DNA from 2 places in the Curtobacterium phoenicis genome. Region 1 is predicted to be linked to the other one. Evidence: riboswitches for the same ligand, from Rfam matches in the RefSeq annotation. Region 1 holds a riboswitch; the other holds the start of a gene.

Region 1 (9,407 bases):
GGTCGGAGAGCGGCCGCGCATGTACTACTATTGAGTGGTCGCGCCGGTCACCCGGTGTGGACGTGGTGGGTATAGCTCAGTTGGTAGAGCGCCTGGTTGTGGTCTAGGAGGTCGCGGGTTCGAGACCCGTTACTCACCCCACGTCGAAGAGCCCCGGTCGGTCGACCGGGGCTCTTCGCATGTCCGAGGGTGTCCGCGCCGTCCGGACGCGGCGTGCACGGTGCGACCCCGCACGCACCTTCTTTCCCATGCCGGCCGCGATGGAATGACGAAACGGGCGTAGCGGGTCGGAACGAACGACCACCTACGCCCGAAAACACCACTCACGCCCGGAACGACCCACCACGGGCAGCCGCAGCCCGCAGCCACCGCCTGACCGCCGGTGTGCGACGATCGACGGGTGATGGAGATGTCCCCCGACGACTTCGAGCGGCTCGTCACCGACGAGCTCGACCGGCTGCCGGACGACATGCTCGACGGCCTCGACAACGTCGCGTTCGTGGTCGAGGACGCTCCCGAGGACGGCTCCGACCTCTTCGGCGTGTACGACGGCGTCGCTGCCACCGAGCGCGGCCAGTACGGGTTCGGCGAGCTCCCGGACCGCATCGTCGTGTTCCGGGAAGCGCACCTGGCGGAGTGCGACACCGAAGCGGAGCTGCGCGACGAGGTGCACACGACCCTCGTGCACGAGATCGGCCACTACTACGGCATCGACGACGAGCGTCTGCACGAACTCGGCTGGGCGTGACCACGAGACGCGACCACGCACGCAGCGACGCCACCACGCACGCCGCGACGAGCGCGCACGGTCGGCAGCGACTCGCGGTTCAGGTCCGGATGACGACATCGGCCAGGCGCACCGGGTCCTCGGCAGCGATGAACGCCCGTTCCTGCGCCGCCCACCGGTCCCACTCCCGGGCGAACACGTCGCCGTCGCGACCGATCGCCCGTCGCCACCGTTCGTCGTCGTCGGCCTCGAGCCACACCCGCAGGCCCGCGAGCGGTGCCGAGGCTCGCGACAGGGCCCCGCACCCCTCGACGACGAGCGGCAGGTCCGGGTCGACGGCCGTCCAGCCCGCGGGTGCCGAGGCATCCCAGTCCCATCGACGATGTCCCGAGGGCGGACCGAGCACGTCGGTGACGACGGCGTCCGCCGCGGCGCGGAGCCCGTCCCATCCCGGGTAGACGTCGTCGAGGTGCACGAGCTGGGCGTCGAGCTCCTCGGCGAGGGCGTCCCCGAGGGTCGTCTTGCCGGTCCCCGAGCGCCCGTCGAGCAGCACCACGATGCGAGCGCCCGCCGCGGTCGCGTGCCGGACGCGTGTCGCGAGCGATCGGGCGAGGGCCGCGACCGACACGACCCTGCCATCGGCGCCGGCCCCGTCGTCAGGCACGCCAGGTCCCCGCCGCGACCGCGACCGCGGTGGCGACCACGCCGATCCCGACGAGCACCGCGACCATTCCCCACTCCGGACCCGAGAAGCGCGCCGGCCGCGCCCAGGTCCGACGTCCGGGCGCTCCGAACCCCCGGGACTCCATGGCGACCGCGAGGGTGGTCCCGCGGCGGAGTGCGAGCACGAGCAACGCGAACGCCATCGACGCTGCGCGGCGGACCCGTCCGGTGTCGGCGAGGCCTCGTGCCCGGCGGGCCATGGCGAGCTGACGCCAGTCGTCGCCGAGCAGGGTGATCATCCGGACGGCCGCGAGCGCACCGAGCACGAACCGCGCCGGCAGCCGGAGCACCTGCGCGAGACCGTCCGCGAGGTCGGTCGGGTCGGCGCGGACGAACAGCACGACCCCGGGCAGCCCGATCGCGAGCACCCGGAGCGCGGTGGCGAGCGCGAGCGTCAGGGAGCCGTCCGTGACGTGCGCGAAGCCGAGGTCGAACCACTCCCGTCCGGAGGGCCGGCCGTACAGCGCGATGCTGAGCGCGGTGAGCGGGACCGCGAGGAGCACGGGCGAGGTGCGGAGCAGCAGGGTCCGCGGGGGGATGCGGAGCAGCGGCAGGAGCGCGAGCTCGAGCCCGAGGGCGACGGCCGCGGAGACCACGTCGAGGCTGAGGACGAGGAACACCCCCAGGCCGAGGACCCCCAGGAGCGAGGCGACGGGCTGGACGCCGCGGATCCCGCGGGCGGCGGGTGGCGGCAGGGGCCGGCCGGGAGGCACAGGGGACGTCCGGCGCGCAGGAGCGCTCGACGGGGCGGTCACCGCTGCACCCCCGGAGCCGTCGGGACTCCCGGAGCCGCCGGTACTCCCGGCGCCGCCACGGCGTCGGCGCGCGCGGCCGACGGCGTCGCCGGCACGTCCGTCGCGACGTCCCTGCGCGCGTCCCGCGGGCGGGTCACGCCGTCGGGAGCGAGCACCACCTCCTCGGCGTCGAGCGCCCGGACGAGGTCGCGGTCGTGCGTCACGGCGACGACCGCGGTGCCCGCGTCGGCCAGGGCACCGAGGTACCGCACGACCGACTCCCAGGTGGCGCGGTCCTGGCCCGACGTCGGCTCGTCGAGGACGATCACCGGCGGACGGCTCGCGACGACCGCAGCGATCGCGAGCCGCCGTTGCTCGCCACCGGACAGGGTGAACGGGTTGGCGTCCGCGAGGTGGGCGAGGCCGAACTCCTCGAGGAGCTCCGCGACCCGTTCGTCGGCGCCGACCTGCCCGAGGGCACGGGGTCCGGCGGCGACCTCCTCACGCACGGTCCGCGCGACGAACTGGTGCTCGGGGTCCTGGAAGACCGTGCCGATGCGTGCGGCGAGCGCTCGGCTCGACCACGCGTGCGGTGCCGTGCCGCTCCCGGCTGCGAGCTCGGGCGCCGCGGTCAGCGTGCCGTCCGCGGGTCGGAGCAGCCCGGCGAGCGTCAGGCCGAGCGTCGACTTGCCGACGCCGTTGGGACCGGTGACGGCGGTGACGTCCGCGGACCGGACGGTCAGGTCGATGCCCTTCCCCACGGGCTCTCGCCGGCCGCGGGCCGTGCCGAGCCGTGAGGCGCGCAGGAGCTCCGTGGAGCGACCAGGTCGGCACTGCCGAGCGCTCCCCCGGCCGGGCTCGGTGCCGGGTACCCAGACCCCGGCGGCCGTCAGCGCGGGACCGTGCGTCGTGAGCACCGTCTCGGGCTCGCCGTCCGCGACCACCCCGCCGCCGGGTTCGAGGAGCACGAGCCGGTCGACGAGGTCGAGCCACGTGCCGATGCGGTGCTCGACGACGAGGAGGGTCGCCCCGGTGGCGTCGAGCAGGGACCGGACGGCGTCGTGGACCTGGTCGACGCCGGACGGGTCGAGGTTGGCGCAGGGCTCGTCGAGCACGAGTGCCCCGGGCTGCATGGCGAGCACCCCGGCGAGCGCGAGTCGCTGCCGCTGCCCGCCGGACAGCTGCGCGGTGCTGCGGTCGAGCGGCAGGTCGAGGCCGACCACCTCGAGGGCGGTCCGGACACGCTCCCAGGTCTCCGCTCGCGGGACCCCGGCGTTCTCGCACCCGAACGCCACGTCGTCGCCGATGCGCGACATCACCGTGTGTGCCTCCGGGTCCTGCATCACCAGACCGACGCGGCCGCGGGCGTTGCGGGGCTCGGTGCCGTCGACGAGCACCGCGCCCTCGACCTCGGCGGCGGTGGCGTCGATTGCATCGGGCTCGTCCGGCAGCACGGCGGCGACGGCACGGAGCAGCGTGGACTTGCCCGCGCCGGACGGGCCGACGATCGCGACCCGCTCGCCGGGCTCGACGACGAGGTCGACGCCGCGGACCGCCCACCCGGGACGCTCCGGGTACCGCCACCCCCAGCCGTCGAACGCGATCCGGGCGCCGGTGGTCACCGGACGGAGCGCCGGCTGCTGTGCTCGCGACCGGCGGCGAAGGACGACAGCACCCCGGTGCGTGCGAGGGCCCGGACCAGGAACCACGAGCCGACCCCGGCGATCACCGCGCCGGAGATGACGGCGCAGACGATGTAGACCACCTTGAACCCGATCGCGTAGCCGGGGTACCAGAGGATCGAGTCGTTGATGCCGAGGGCGAGGCCGGCGGCGGCTCCGGCGAGCGCGACGACCGGCAGGCGGTAGACGCGGTACAGGAAGAGCGCGAGGACGAGCTCGGCGCCGAGGCCCTGCACGAGTCCGGCCTCGAGCGTCCCCCAGCCCCACTGCGTGCCGAAGAGCGCCTCGACGGACGCGGCGACGATCTCGCCGTAGAGCGCGGCGCCGGGCTTCCGGACGACGATCGCGACGACCGGGCCGGCGAGCAGCCACACGCCGCCGAACAGCGCCTGGGTGCCCGGCAGGAGGAGCGCCGTCGCCGCGCTGAGCGGCTCGTACGGGAACTCCCAGACCTTGAAGACGACACCGATCGCGACGGCGAGGACGCTGGCGACGACGATGTCGACGACCCGCCAGCGCAGCGAGCGCCGCGGGGCCGGGGCCGTCCGATCGGTCGTGGGGACGGTGGACTGGATGCGCGAAGGCATGGTGGTGACTCCTCCCTGCGCCGGCATGATCCGGATCAGGTTCGACGGTCGGAGCGCCATTCGCTCCCTCTCAGCCCGGTGACCGGACTCCCGTGTGTGTGCCAGCAGTGTACTGCTCGGGCGAGCCACGTTGCGCGCGGTGCGCGCGGGACGGCCTGGAGCCACGTGGCGGCGCCGCCACGTGCCTCCAGGCCGTCGTCCGCTACTTCTTGAGGACCCGCACCAGCTTCCGGAGCACCGTGCCGGTCACCCAGATCACCGGGATGCTCACCGCGAGCAGCGAGATGAGGTTCGGTTCGAACTCGAGGTCCTTGCCGGGACGACGAACGTACGCGCCGACCGGGATCGAGGTGCCGCCGCCACCACCGCCGCCGCCGTTCTCGTCGTCCCCGCCGCCGCCGAAGCCGAACCAGGCGATGGAGACCGGGATGAGCGTCTGGTCGCCGACCTCGACCGGCTCCCCGTAGTTCGTGCCGACCCCGACGGGGCGCACCTTGTCTGCGATCTGCGTCACGATGTTGGCCATGCGCGCGAGGCTACTCGGAGCTCCCTCCACAGGTGGGTGAGCACGGGCTGTCCGTCCACGACTGGGGCTTGTCTGCGGACGCGGACGGGTGGCGCCGATATGTTGGCGCCACCCACACCTGGAGGACCGCTTGCACACCTGGCCCGGCAATCCGTACCCGCTCGGCGCGACCTACGACGGCAGCGGCACGAACTTCGCCCTGTTCAGTGAGACCGCGGACCGCGTGGAGCTCTGCCTGTTCGACGAGGACGGCACCGAGGAGTGCGTCGACCTCGTCGAGGTGGACGCCTACGTGTGGCACGCGTACCTGCCGAACATCGGACCGGGGCAGGAGTACGGCTTCCGCGTGCACGGACCCTACGACCCGGCGAACGGCCTGCGGACGAACCCGAACAAGCTCCTGCTCGACCCGTACGCGAAGGCGACGAGCGGCGACATCGACTGGGACCAGGCGCTGTTCTCGTACACGTTCGGCGACCCGGACTCCACGGACGACCAGGACTCGGCGCCGCACATGATGAAGGGCGTCGTGATCAACCCCTTCTTCGACTGGCAGGGCGACCGGCCCCCGCGGATCCCCTACGGCGAGACGGTGATCTACGAGGCGCACGTCAAGGGGCTCACCGAGACACACCCGGACGTGCCGGAGGAGCAGCGCGGCACCTACGCGGGCGTCGCGCACCCGGCGGTCATCGCGCACCTCCAGCGACTCGGCGTCACGACACTCGAGCTCATGCCGGTGCACCAGTTCGTGAACGACTCGACCCTGCAGGAGAAGGGGCTGTCGAACTACTGGGGGTACAACACCATCGGCTTCTTCGCCCCGCACTCGCACTACTCGTCCGCCGGGGACCGCGGGCAGCAGGTGCAGGAGTTCAAGGCGATGGTGCGCGAGCTGCACCGTGCGGGCATCGAGGTCGTCCTCGACGTCGTGTACAACCACACGGCGGAGGGCAACCACCTCGGCCCGACGCTGTCCTTCCGCGGGATCGACAACGCCGCGTACTACCGCCTGGTCGAGGACGACAAGCGGTACTACATGGACACCACCGGCACGGGCAACTCGCTCAACGTCGGGCACCCGCACTCGCTGCAGCTCATCATGGACTCCCTGCGGTACTGGGTGACCGAGATGCACGTCGACGGGTTCCGCTTCGACCTCGCGGCCGCCCTGGCGCGGGAGTTCTACGAGGTCGACCGGCTCGCGGCGTTCTTCGAACTGGTCCAGCAGGACCCGATCGTGTCCCAGGTGAAGCTCATCGCCGAGCCGTGGGACGTCGGGCCCGGCGGTTACCAGGTCGGCAACTTCCCGCCGCAGTGGTCGGAGTGGAACGGCAAGTACCGCGACACCGTCCGGGACTTCTGGCGCGGGGAGCCCTCGACCCTCGGCGAGTTCGCGTCGCGCATCTCCGGTTCGGCCGACCTCTACGAGCACGACGGCCGGACGCCGAAGGCGAGCATCAACTTCATCACCGCGCACGACGGATTCACGCTGTACGACCTCGTCGCCTACAACGAGAAGCACAACGAGGCCAACGGCGAGGACAACAACGACGGCGAGAGCCACAACCGGTCGTGGAACTCCGGTGTCGAGGGCCCGACCGACGACCCGGAGATCACCGCGCTGCGACTCCAGCGTCGGCGGAACTTCCTCGCGACGCTGCTGCTCAGCCAGGGCGTGCCGATGATCGCGCACGGCGACGAACTCGGGCGCACGCAGTCCGGGAACAACAACGTGTACGCACAGGACTCCGCGATCAGCTGGATCGACTGGGAGCACGCCGACGACGACCTCGTGCAGTTCACGGCGGACGTCGTGAAGCTGCGGCACGACCACCCGACGTTCCGGCGGACGCGCTACTTCAACGGGCGTCCGGTCCGCCGGGGCGAGGGCGAACCGCTCCCCGACGTGGTCTGGCTCACTCCTTCCGGCGAGGCGATGGACCCGGAGGACTGGGACTCGGGCTTCGGCAAGAGCGTCGGCATGTACCTCAACGGCGACGGCATCCGCGGCCGTGACGCCCGCGGTGAGCGGGTGAGCGACGTCGCGTTCATCACCTACTTCAACGCGCACGACGGTGTCGTCACCTTCACCCTGCCGCCGGAGGAGTACGCGCCGGGCTGGACGGTCCGCATCGACACGGCCGACCCGGGCGCTCGCGAGGAGGTCCTCGACGCCGGTTCCGTGCTCGACGTACCCGCACGGTCGATGATCGTCCTCCGAGAGGAACCCGACCACGAGGTCCGGACCACCCCCGTGGACGCGACCTCCACCGAGCCGAGCACCCCGAAGAACCCGGCCGGAGCCCCCGCGCCGTCCGACGAAGGAACCCGATGAGCGCCAGGCGCGTCCCCACCTCCACCTACCGACTCCAGATCACCCCCGACTTCGACCTGTCGCAGGCGCGGGAAGTCGTCGACTACGTGCGCGACCTCGGCGCCGACTGGCTGTACCTGTCGCCCGTGCTGCAGGCAGAACCCGGTTCGCAGCACGGCTACGACGTCGTGGACCACACACACGTCGACACCGAGCGCGGCGGCGACGAGGCCTTCCGGGCGCTGGCCGAGGCCGCGCACGCGGCGGGGCTCGGTGTGCTCGTCGACGTCGTCCCGAACCACGTCGGGGTCGCCACGCCGTCGGTGAACCCGTGGTGGTGGTCGCTGCTCGAGCACGGCCAGGGCTCACCGGTCGCGTGGGCGTTCGACGTCGACTGGGCGGCCGCCGACGGTCGCATCCGCATCCCGGTGCTCGACGACCGCCTGCTCGACGCCGTCGAGCTCCGCGACGGCCGGCTCCACGTCGGCGAGACCGCGTACCCGACCGCTCCGGACACGGTGCACGAGGGCGACTCCGTCGCGGACGTGCACGACCGGCAGCACTACGAGTTCGTGCACTGGAAGCGCGCCGACCACGAACTGAACTACCGGCGGTTCTTCGCGGTGAACACCCTGGCGGCGATCCGGGTCGAGGAGCCCGAGGTCTTCGCCGCCTCGCACGGTGTGATCGGCGGGTGGTTCCGGGACGGCCTCGTGGACGGTCTGCGCATCGACCACCCCGACGGCCTGTACGACCCGGCCGGGTACCTCGACGACCTCGCCGAGCTGACCGGCGGCGCCTACACGCTCGTCGAGAAGATCCTCGAGCCGGGCGAGGAGCTGCCGGCGTCCTGGCCGGTCGACGGCACGACGGGGTACGACGCCCTCGGTGTGGTGGACCGCGTGTTCGTGGACCCCGCCGGCCGCGAGGCCCTGACCGCGGCGTCGGGAGCCGAACCGGCCGACTGGCAGCAGCTCACGCACGACACCCGACGCGGCATCGCCGACGGCATCCTCGGGAGCGAGGTCCGGCGCCTCGCGCGACTGCTCGCACCGACGACGGAAGGCATCCCCGAGGACCGCGTCGTCGACGCCCTCGCCGAGCTCATCGCGTCCTTCGACGTGTACCGGACGTACCTGCCCGAGGGCGGGCACCACCTCATCGCCGCGCTCGAACGCGCTGCCGAGGCACGTCCCGACCTCGACGACGTCATCGACCGGATCGCGCCGACGCTCATCGACCCGGAGTCCGCCGCCGCGGTGCGCCTGCAGCAGACCTCCGGCATGGTGATGGCGAAGGGCGTCGAGGACACCGCGTTCTACCGGACCTCCCGCCTGACGAGCCTGAGCGAGGTCGGCGGCGACCCGAGCGTGTTCGCCGTGTCGGTCGCGGGATTCCACCAGGCACAGCGCGACCGCCTCGGCAGCTGGCCGCACACGATGACGACGCTGACCACCCACGACACCAAGCGGAGCGAGGACACCCGCGCCCGCATCGCCGTGCTCGCCGAGATCGCGGACGAGTGGTCGTCGACCCTCGACCGGCTGCGGTCGCTCGCACCGCTCGAGGACGGCGTGCTCGCCGACCTGCTGTGGCAGGCGATCGTCGGGGCGCGGCCCGCCAGCCGGGAGCGCCTGCACGCGTACGCCGAGAAGGCATCGCGCGAGGCCGGCGACAGCACCACGTGGACGGAACCGGACGAGGACTTCGAGCGTCGGATGCACGCGCTCGTCGACGCGGCGTTCGACGACCCGGCCGTGGTCGCCGTCCTCGACGCGCTGGACGAGCGGATCGACCAGGCCGGCTGGTCGAACGGCCTCGGCGCCAAGCTCGTGCAGCTCACCGCCCCCGGTGTGCCGGACGTCTACCAGGGCACCGAGACGTGGGACCGCTCCCTCGTCGACCCCGACAACCGCCGCCCGGTCGACTACGCCGAACGCCGCCACGTGCTCGCGACCCTCGACGGACCGGAGGAGTCCGGGCCCGAGCGCCTGCCCGTGATCGGCCTCGACGGCGCCGCGAAGACGCTCGTGACGAGCCGCGCGCTGCGCCTGCGACGAGACCACCCCGAGCTCTTCACCCGGTACCTCGGGCTCGAGACCAGCGGCGTC
Region 2 (9,407 bases), 380 kb from region 1:
AGAACTCGGCGGCCCTCCCGAGCCGGAGGTCGAGCGACGCCGTGCCTCCCTCGACGATCCCGGTCGTGAACGGCGCGAAGCGGTACACGGCACTCGCGACGTCCCAGACCCGAGGGCCGGGGTGCGCCGTGTCGAAGTCGATGATGCCGACGGCCGCGATGCCGTCGTAGACGCAGTTGTAGGGCGCGAAGTCACCGTGCACGATCGTCTCGACGGGGGCGCGCTCCGCCTGGGACCACACGTCGGCGTCGCTGCGGGGGAAGTCGGCCGCGGCGTCGTGGTAGTGCCGGAGCATGCGGGCCGTGGTGACGAGCGCGGCCTCGCTCGCAATGTCCTGGGTCCAGGGGTAGTCCCCCGCGGTGCCCGGGACGAACGACACCGTCTCGAGGGCGTCCCCGAGGGAGATCGGCTCCGGCACACCCACGAACCCGTGCCCGTGCACGTGTTCGAGCAGCCGGTGGACGGTGGGCGTCCACGGGCCCGCCGGGCGGTGGACCCGGTCGTCTGCCCTGGTGATGCGTTCCATCAGGGAACCTCCTGTCGGACGTCGTCGTTGACGTCGGGGCCAGCGTATCGGCGGAGTCCGAGGCGCGCCGCAATCGATGTCGGGCCGTCACGGGACCGTCATCCGCTCGAAATGCGTGCAGCGTTGCATGCAAGGCGTAGTCTGAGTGACCGTGACGTCTCCGATCAGCACCGCGGCCGCGTCCGACCGCGCCTACGACCACGTCAAGCGCGCCGTCATCCGCGGCGACCTCCCCGGCGGGGCCGCGATCAGTGAGAACGCGCTCTGCCAGGAGATCGGCGTGTCGCGGACACCGGTGCACGAGGCGTTCCTGCGCCTCGCCGCCGAGGGCCTCATCACCCTCGAGTCCCGGAAGGGTGCCGTCGTGCGCCCGATGTCCCCGAACGAGGCGGTCGACGTGCTCGAGATGCGGGAGGCGATCGAGTCGACCGCCGCGACCCGGGTCGTCACCGACGGTCGTGCGGCGGAGGTCCTGCCGAGGCTGCGGTCGATGCTCGCCGAGCAGGAGGACGCGGTCGCCGCCGGTGACGTGGACCACTTCGTCGAGGTGGACGCCGAGTTCCACGGGGCGGTCATCGAGGCCTCGCGGAACGGGATCGCGATCATGTTCGCGCGGACCCTGCGCGACCGCCAACAGCGGCTCCGGCACCACCTCATGCGGCTCCGGCCCGAACAGCTGCAGGCGTCGCTCGACGACCACCGCGCCCTCGCCGCCGCGCTCGGCGCCGGCGACGCCACCGGGTACGCCGAGGTCCTGAGCGCCCACGTCGCGTCACACCGGGGCGCCCTGTGAGCACGGCCGACGCGACCACCGGCAGCGTGCCCACCACCGGCAGCGTGCCCACCGCCCGCAGCGCGCCGACCACCGGGTCGGTCGCCCAGCCGCGGGAGCGCAGTCGCGTCCTGCCGTGGGTCGCCGCCTGGGGTGCCGTGTTCGTGTGTTCCTGGGGCGGCAACCAGTTCTCGCCGCTGCTGCTCATGTACGAGCAGCGGCAGCACTACTCGTCCGTGCTCGTGAACGTGTTCCTCGGCGTCTACGTCCTCGGGCTCGCCCCGGCGCTGCTCGTCGCGGGATCGCTGTCCGACCGGCACGGCCGCCGTCCGCTCCTGCTCGTGGGCATCGGCACCGCCGTCTTCGGGAGCGGACTCCTGGCACTCGGGCCGTTCGGTCCCGCGTTCCTCGCCGCCGGGAGGCTCTTCTCCGGCGTCACGGTCGGCATCGCGATGGCGGTCGGCAACAGCTGGGTGAAGGAGCTCTCGCAGGGCCGCTTCGACACCCGCGCGGACGCCGGCGCCGGAGCCCGACGCGCCTCGCTCGCGTTCACCCTGGGGTCCGCGTCCGGAGCGCTCGTCGCCGGGGTCATCGCCCAGTGGGGTCCGATCCCGGAGGTCCTGCCGTTCCTCGTGCACATCGCGGTCGCCGTGCCGTTCGCCGTCATCGTCTGGCGCGTCCCGGAGACGAACACGACCGGAGGGCTCCCCGGTCCCTGGTGGCGCCAGCTGCGCGTCCCGAGCGCGGGTCACCGTCGCTTCACCCGCGTCGTGCTCGTCGCGGCGCCGTGGATCTTCGGCTCTGCGGCGATCGGCTACGGCTACCTCCCGACGCAGCTCGCCGACGCGACCGGCACGTGGGGGCTCGTGTTCGCCACCGCCGCGACCGTCGTCGCCCTCGGCGTCTCGAGCGCGGTACAGCCGGTCGCGAAGCGCGTGCACTCCGTGACGTCCGCGCGGGGCCTCGTCGTGGCCCTGGCGCTCATGACGGTCGGCATCGCGGTCGTCGCCCTCGCGATCGTCCGGCAGTCGGTCTGGATCGGGCTCGGCGCGAACGTCGTCATCGGCGCGGGCATCGGTCTCGCGCTCGTGTCGTCACTGCTCGAGGTCCAGCGGATCGCCGGCCCGCGCGACCTCGCCGGGTTGACCGGGGTCTTCTACGCTGCGGCGTACGCGGGCTTCCTCGTGCCCGCCGTGATCGCCGCGGTCGCGGGGTTCGTGGCCGTCCCGGTGGTCCTCGCCGTGGTCGTCGTGCTCGGCGTGGTCTCGTGGGTCGCGATCGCGGTGTCGTCCGGGAGGCACGTCCCGGCCTGAGCACGCCGACCCGCGCCGGCGGTCGGTCACCGACACAGCCGCGGCAGTACCGGGACGCCGTCTTGCGTTCCGCAGGTGGCGGTTCCGGTGGGCGATCCCCGTGCTCCGCCCACCGGGACTGCCCCGCCCCGTACACCCCCGCGGTCCTCCAGCGGGTCGCGACACGGACGGCTGCTGACGCGGCCGACACATGCCCTCTTCTTCGCGAGTGGCCGATCCGGTGCACGATCTCCGGGGTTCGTGCACTGGATCGGCCACGGCGCAGAGCGGAGTCGCGTCCGCACCGTCCCGGCCTGCCGAGCCGTGCGTCGCGACGACCCACGATGGGGCGGCGCGCTGCGGAGCGACAGGGGCCGGCGCAGCCTTCGCCGGGGCGACACGCGGCGGGTCAGTCCCGTGGGGGGATCGGCAGGCCAGTGCCGCGGGCGGATCGGCAGGCCAGTGCCGCGGGCGGATCGGCAGGCCAGTGCCGCGGGCGGATCGGCAGGCCAGTGCCGCAGGTCGGTGCGTCCGGTCAGCACGGCACGTCAGCGCGACCGGCCGACGCGACCGACCGACGCGGTTCGTCAGCGCAGTGCGTCAGCGCGGCAGCGCGTCCCGCAGCCACGCCGGGCCGCGGACACCCGCGCCGAGCGCCGCGACGCGGGAGCGCAGCTCCCGGTCCGCCGTCACGACGACCACGGGCGCGTCGCCCGCCGCGAGTGCCTGCTCGGTCGCGCCGACGATCGCGTCGTCACCCGACGCCGGTGCGCGCACCACCTCGACGGGTCGGGGGGCCGTGTCGGGGGTGGGTCGTGCCTCCCGGGCGTCTCCTTCGAGCACCACAGTCCATCGCGGCCACCAGCGGGCGAACGGGAGGTCGAGCTCGTCCGAGGCGACGCCGTCCGCGGCGAGCGCCGCGACGCCGTCGACGAGGCGGGCCGCGGCGCCGGCGCGGTCCTTCCACCAACCGTCGGGTCGGCTGCCGACGACGTTCGCGGCGTCGACGACGACCCGTGGCGTGGTGTCGAGGGACGCGCGGAGCGCCGGCCACGAGGCACCGAAGCCGGGGTGGAGCGGCAGGTCGCCGACCTCGTCGACGGGGACCCAGGACAGCGCGAGGCTCTCGCGGTCGGCGATCACCGGCTCGAACGGCCGGGAGGCGCGCCCCACGACGGTCGTGTAGGTCCAGAACCCGAGGTCGAGCACCGCGGTGTGGCGGAGGTCGATGCCGTCCTCGGGGACGCCCGCCTCCTCCGCGGACTCGCGGAGTGCTCCGGTGACGGCGTCCTCGCCCTGGTGTCGGGCGCCGCCGGGGATGCCCCAGGTACCACCGTGGTGGCTCCACTCGACGCGGTGCTGCAGGAGCACCCGACCGGAGCCGTCGTCGACGAGGAGGCCCGCTGCGCCGAAGCGACCCCACGCCTTGGTGCCGTCGGGGCCGATCGCCCACGCGTCCCCAGGGTCACGAGGGCCCGGCGGCGGCCCGGGCGGCGTCGAGCCGTCCGCACCGGGGAGGCGGTTCACACCAGGGTCTTCGGGCACCGTCCCACCTTCCCACACGGGCCTGTCCGTGTGACCGCTCCGGGTCACGGAGCGTCGTGTACGGTGACGATCGAGACACGGGGTGCCGCGACCGCGGCTGAGATCACACCCGTCGAACCTGCTCGAGCTCGTACTCGCGAAGGGATCGTCCATGCGCACTGCTGCGCCCGTACCCACCACCGCTGCGCCGGACCTCGTGCTCTGGTGCGCCGACCTGCTCGAGGCCGTCCGCGCCCGGGCACCGCTCGTCCAGTGCGTCACGAACACCGTGGTGCAGAACGTGACGGCGAACGTGCTCCTCGCCGTCGGGGCCTCCCCCGCCATGGTCGACGTCCGCACCGAGGCCGGCCCGTTCGCCCGGGTCGCCGACGCGCTGCTCGTGAACACCGGCACGCCGCACGAGGAGGCCGCGGACGCCGCCGTCGAGGCAGCGACCGCGGCCGCCGGCACCGGGACGCCCTGGGTGCTCGACCCCGTGGCGGTCGGATCGCTCCCCGTCCGGACGGCCCTCGCGCGTGCGCTGCTGGCGCTCCGGCCGACCGTCCTGCGGGGGAACGCCTCGGAGGTGCTCGCCCTGCTCGACGGCACGACAGGTGGCCGCGGGACCGACGCCACGGCAGCCGCGGACGACGCGAGGGCCGCCTGCCGCGGATCGGCCGGGAGGCACGCCGGGGCCATCGCCGTGTCGGGTCCGGTCGACCTGGTGGTCACCCCCGACGGGACCGCCGTCCGGGTGGCGAACGGCACCGACCTGCTGACCCGGATCACGGGCGGCGGGTGTGCGCTCGGTGCGGTGGTCGCCGCGTTCGCGTCGGTGACCGTCGACCCCGGTGACGCCGCCGTGGCCGCGACCGTGGCGTACACGGTGGCAGCCGAACTCGCCGCGCGGGACGCCGGCGGTCCGGGGACGTTCCAGCCGCTGTTCCTCGACCGGCTCGCGTCCCTCACCCCGGAGGACGTCGTCGAACGGTCCCGTGTGCGCGTCGAGGACGGCACGGCCGCGGCCGACCCCAGCGCTGCCGGGCCGGCTCGGAGCGTCCGGTGATCCCGGCTGCTCACACGGCTCGGGACGGCCTCGGGGTGTACCTTGTGACGGACACCGTGCTGGCCGGTCGACACGGCCGCGGGGTCCTGGGTGTCGTCCGGGCCGCGGTCGACGCCGGGGTCCGCACTGTGCAGGTGCGGGACAAGCACGCGTCGGCGCGGGAGCTCCTCGGTCTGGCGGCCGCCGTGGCCGACGCCGTGGGTGACCGGGCGACGGTGGTGGTCGACGACCGGCTCGACGTGGTGCTCGCCGCACGACACGCCGGACACCGCGTCGCGGGCGTCCACCTCGGCCAGTCGGACGTGCCGGTGGGAGTCGCACGCGCCCTGCTCGGACCTGCGGCGCACGTGGGTCTGACCGCGAACACGCCGGAGCACCTCGCGGCCGTCGGTGCCCTGCCGGCCGGCACGGTCGACCTGCTCGGTGTGGGCGTCGTGCACCCCACCACGACGAAGACCGACCACCCCGCGCCGCTCGGCGTCGACGGGTTCGGCCGGATCGCCGCCGCCACCGATCTGCCGTGCGTCGCGATCGGCGGCGTCGGCCTCGACGACGTCCCGTCGCTCCGCGCCGCCGGAGCGGCGGGGGTGGCCGTCGTGTCCGGCATCTGCGCGGCCGCCGACCCCGGGGCGGCCGCTGCCGCATACGTGACCGCGTGGCGGACCGCAGCGGACCAGCCGGCTGCACCGCGCCTCCAGGGAGGTGTCCGATGACCGTCCCGAGGGTCCTGACGATCGCCGGGACCGACCCGACGGGCGGCGCCGGACTCCAGGCGGACCTCAAGGCGATCGCCGCCCACGACGGCTACGGCATGGGCGTCGTGACCGCGCTCGTCGCGCAGAACACCACCGGCGTCCGCGCCGTCCACTTGCCGGCGACGACGTTCCTGCGCGAACAGCTCGACGCCGTGTCGGACGACGTGACGATCGACGCCGTCAAGGTCGGGATGCTCGGGACCGCCGAGGTCGTGTCGACGGTCACGACGTGGCTCGCCGAGCACCGGCCGCCGGTCGTCGTGGTGGACCCCGTGATGGTGGCCACGAGCGGCGACCGGTTGCTCTCCGTCGACGCCGAGACCGCGCTCGCGGGGCTCTTCGCGCACGCCGACCTGCTCACGCCGAACCGGGCGGAGCTCGGTGTGCTCGCCGACCTCGCACGGCGGACGTCCGGCGCGGGTGCGACCGCCGCCGAGGGCGACACACCCGACCTCGCGGCGGGCGACGGGCCCGGTGGCGGTGTGCTCGGGGACGCGGCGCTCGTCGCCCGGGCCTGGGAGGTGCTCGTGCTCGCGAAGGGCGGCCACGACGACGGCCCGACCTCGGACGACGTGCTCGTCGGCCCGGACGGGCGCTCGCGGGTGTTCCGCGGACCGCGGGTCCGGACGGCGAACACCCACGGCACCGGCTGCTCCCTGTCGAGCGCGATCGCCACGCTCGCCGCACGGCACGGTGACTGGGAGCTCGCGGTCGGGGTGGCCAAGCGGTGGCTCACGACCGCGCTCGAGCACGCCGACGCGCTCGACGTCGGCGCCGGCAACGGTCCCGTCGACCACGGTGCCGCGGTGCGAGCCGCACTGCCGCGCGTCCCGTGGACCGCGACGTGGTGGGAGGACGTCGCCGACGTGCGCGAGGCGACCCTGGACGGTGCGTTCCTCCGTCGCCTGGCCGACGGGACCCTGTCGTCCGCCGTGTTCGACGCGTACCTCGCACAGGACGTGCACTACCTCCGGGCGTACCAGCGTCACCTCGCGACCCTGGCCGACCGGTCGTCCGGACCGGCAGCAGCGTTCTGGCGCACTGCCGCCGAGGGGTGCGCGGCCGAGGCACGCGACCTGCACCACCGGCGTCTCGGGGACACGCACGCGGACGATCCGGTGCACCCCGTGTGCGCCGGCTACCTCGCGCACCTGCAGGACGCGGCGGACTCCGGCTCGACCGCCGTGCTCGCGGCCGCCGTGCTGCCCTGCTTCCGTGTCTACGCCTGGGTCGGGACGCGGTTGGGCATCGCGCCCGCGGACCACCCCTACGCGGACTGGGTCACGGCGTACGGCGACCCGGGCTTCGCCGCGGCGAGCGCCGAGGCCACCGAGCAGGTGGAACGCCTGGCCGCTGCGGCGACACCCGAGGAACGCGGGCGGATGGCGCGTGCCCACCGTCGGTCGACCGCGTGGGAGGAGGCGTTCTTCCGGATGGCGGTGTGACCGTCGACGGCCGGGCCGCGACCGTCGACGCCCGGCGCCGTCAGCGCGGGGGCAGTCGGACGAGCTCGACGGTCAGCTCCCGGCCGTCGACCGTCCCGCGCATCCACGTGTGGTCCGGCTGGCGGCGGCGGTCGGTCGGCGAGCCGGGGTTGAGCAGGCGGAGTCCGGTGTCCGCGACGGTGTCCCAGGGGATGTGCGAGTGGCCGAACACCAACACGTCGACGTCCGGGAACGCGGCGGCGGCGCGGCGCTCCCGACCGGTCGCGGCGCCGGTCTCGTGCACGGCCGCGAAGCGGAGGTCCTCGACGGCGAAGCGGGCCACGAGCGGGAGCCGGTCGTCGAACTCGGGGCCGTCGTTGTTGCCGCGGACCCCGACGAACCGTCGGGACCGGCCGGCGACGGCGTCGAGGGTCGCCAGGTCCACCCAGTCCCCCGCGTGCACGACGAGGTCCGCTGCGTCGATGTCGTCCCAGAGCCCTGCCGGGAGGTCCTTCGCGCGCTTCGGGAGGTGGGTGTCGGACAGCAGGACGAACGCGGTCGTCACGACGATTCGCCGCGCGCCGGCATCGGCAGGCCCGCCTCGTCGGCGGTGCCGAGGCGTTCGAGCAGTCCGGCGAGCAGGGCGATGTCGTCGTCGGACCAATCGGCGAGGCGTTCCTCGAGGGCGTCGCGGTGCAGTCGGACCGACCGCTCGAGTGCGGCGCAGCCGGCCTCGGTCGCGACGAGCGGCTTCGCGTTGCCGGTGCCGCCGTCGGTCGTCCGCACGAGGCCCGCCGCCAGGAGCCCGGAGAGCTGCCGGGAGATCGTCGACCGGTTCAGTCGCAGGTAGCGGGCGATGTCGATGGCCATGCAGCCGGGGTGCTCGACGATGAAGTCCACGAGGGACTGGTCCACGATGCTGAGCACCTTGTCCGACCCGCGCGCCCGGATGCTGGCCCGCCTGGTGATGCGGGAGAGCTCGGTGTAGGCGCGTCCGACGTCGGCGTTCCGGACATCGGACCTCGGGTGGTCCATGGTGGCTCCTGCCTCTCGAGGCCCTCTCGCACCGGCTCGTCCCGGTACCGTGCGGTCAGAGGATACCGATCGGTCGCTGACCGGCCGTCCAGGCCCCGCCGTCCGCCGGTCCGGACGAGGGCAGCCCCGCCGTCTCAGCTACCGGCGGCCGCGGCCTGCAGCGCCGCGATGTCGAGCTTCCGCATCTGCATCATGGCCTGGTACACGCGGGCGTTCGCGGACGGGTCGCCCGAGCCGGTCATGAGCTCGCCCATCATCGAGGGGGTGACCTGCCACGCCACACCCCACCGGTCGAAGAGCCAGCCGCACATCGACGGCCGTCCACCGTCGGCGAGCAGCGCGTCCCACACCCGGTCGAGCTCCTCCTGCGTGTCGACGTCGACCTGGAACGACACCGCATCGCTGTGCGGGTGTCCGGGGCCGCCGTTCATCGCACGGAACCCCCGACCGAGCAGCGTGAACTCGACCACGAGCGCGTCGCCGTCAGGGGTCTCGGCGACGCTGTCGATCCGCGAGTCGGGGAACAGCGACACGTACAGCTCGGCCGCCTGTCGGGCCTGGTCGTCGTACCAGAGGAACGGGGTGATCGCCGTCACGGTCTGCTCCTGCTCTCGGTGCCGTCCGGTCCGGTCAGTCCGCGACGCCGCGGCTGAGGAGGTCCGCTCGTTCCGGGTGTTCGTCGAACCACTGCCCGACGAACCAACACATCGGGACGACGCGCTTGTCGGTGGTCCGCTCGACCTCGTCGATCGTGTGCGCGACGAGTGCCGCCGCGTAGCCGTGTCCCCGGTGCTTCGGCACGGTGTACGTGTGCGGGAAGGCGATCGCGTCGCCGTTCTCGCGGTAGTCGAGGACGCTGACGAGCTCGCCGTCGACGTACATGGCGTAGCGTTTCTCGTCGGCCTCGTGGCGGAACTCCTCGGTCATGCCGCCATCATGCTCCACCGACGGCGTCCTGCCCGCTCTGCTGCGGTCCAGCGTGGGAATGCGTCCCGTCGCCGCGCGTTGCGTCC

What was found. Region 1 has a riboswitch for thiamine pyrophosphate ahead of ABC270_RS06760 (ECF transporter S component). Riboswitches for the same ligand answer to the same signal wherever they lie in the genome.
Region 2: linked by a shared signal. The riboswitch ahead of thiM (hydroxyethylthiazole kinase) and the one ahead of ABC270_RS06760 (ECF transporter S component) in region 1 are both predicted to bind thiamine pyrophosphate.

The regions. Positions count from the first base shown of each region.
Region 1 covers NZ_JBDFLZ010000002.1:1,367,137-1,376,543, reverse strand. Annotated here, with positions in the region: tRNA gene ABC270_RS06785 (tRNA-His) at 66-141, shown strand; gene ABC270_RS06780 (metallopeptidase family protein) at 404-748, shown strand; gene ABC270_RS06775 (nucleoside/nucleotide kinase family protein) at 828-1,391, opposite strand; gene ABC270_RS06770 (energy-coupling factor transporter transmembrane component T family protein) at 1,384-2,163, opposite strand; gene ABC270_RS06765 (ABC transporter ATP-binding protein) at 2,202-3,806, opposite strand; gene ABC270_RS06760 (ECF transporter S component) at 3,803-4,453, opposite strand; TPP riboswitch at 4,448-4,557, opposite strand; gene ABC270_RS06755 (hypothetical protein) at 4,656-4,979, opposite strand; gene glgX (glycogen debranching protein GlgX) at 5,110-7,317, shown strand; gene treY (malto-oligosyltrehalose synthase) at 7,314-9,407, shown strand, end outside.
Region 2 covers NZ_JBDFLZ010000002.1:1,746,700-1,756,106, reverse strand. Annotated here, with positions in the region: gene ABC270_RS08605 (phosphotransferase enzyme family protein) at 1-526, opposite strand, end outside; gene ABC270_RS08600 (GntR family transcriptional regulator) at 678-1,319, shown strand; gene ABC270_RS08595 (MFS transporter) at 1,316-2,611, shown strand; gene ABC270_RS08590 (NUDIX domain-containing protein) at 3,191-4,135, opposite strand; TPP riboswitch at 4,204-4,298, shown strand; gene thiM (hydroxyethylthiazole kinase) at 4,287-5,180, shown strand; gene thiE (thiamine phosphate synthase) at 5,177-5,893, shown strand; gene ABC270_RS08575 (bifunctional hydroxymethylpyrimidine kinase/phosphomethylpyrimidine kinase) at 5,890-7,380, shown strand; gene ABC270_RS08570 (metallophosphoesterase family protein) at 7,421-7,924, opposite strand; gene ABC270_RS08565 (MarR family winged helix-turn-helix transcriptional regulator) at 7,921-8,394, opposite strand; gene ABC270_RS08560 (VOC family protein) at 8,529-8,990, opposite strand; gene ABC270_RS08555 (GNAT family N-acetyltransferase) at 9,025-9,321, opposite strand.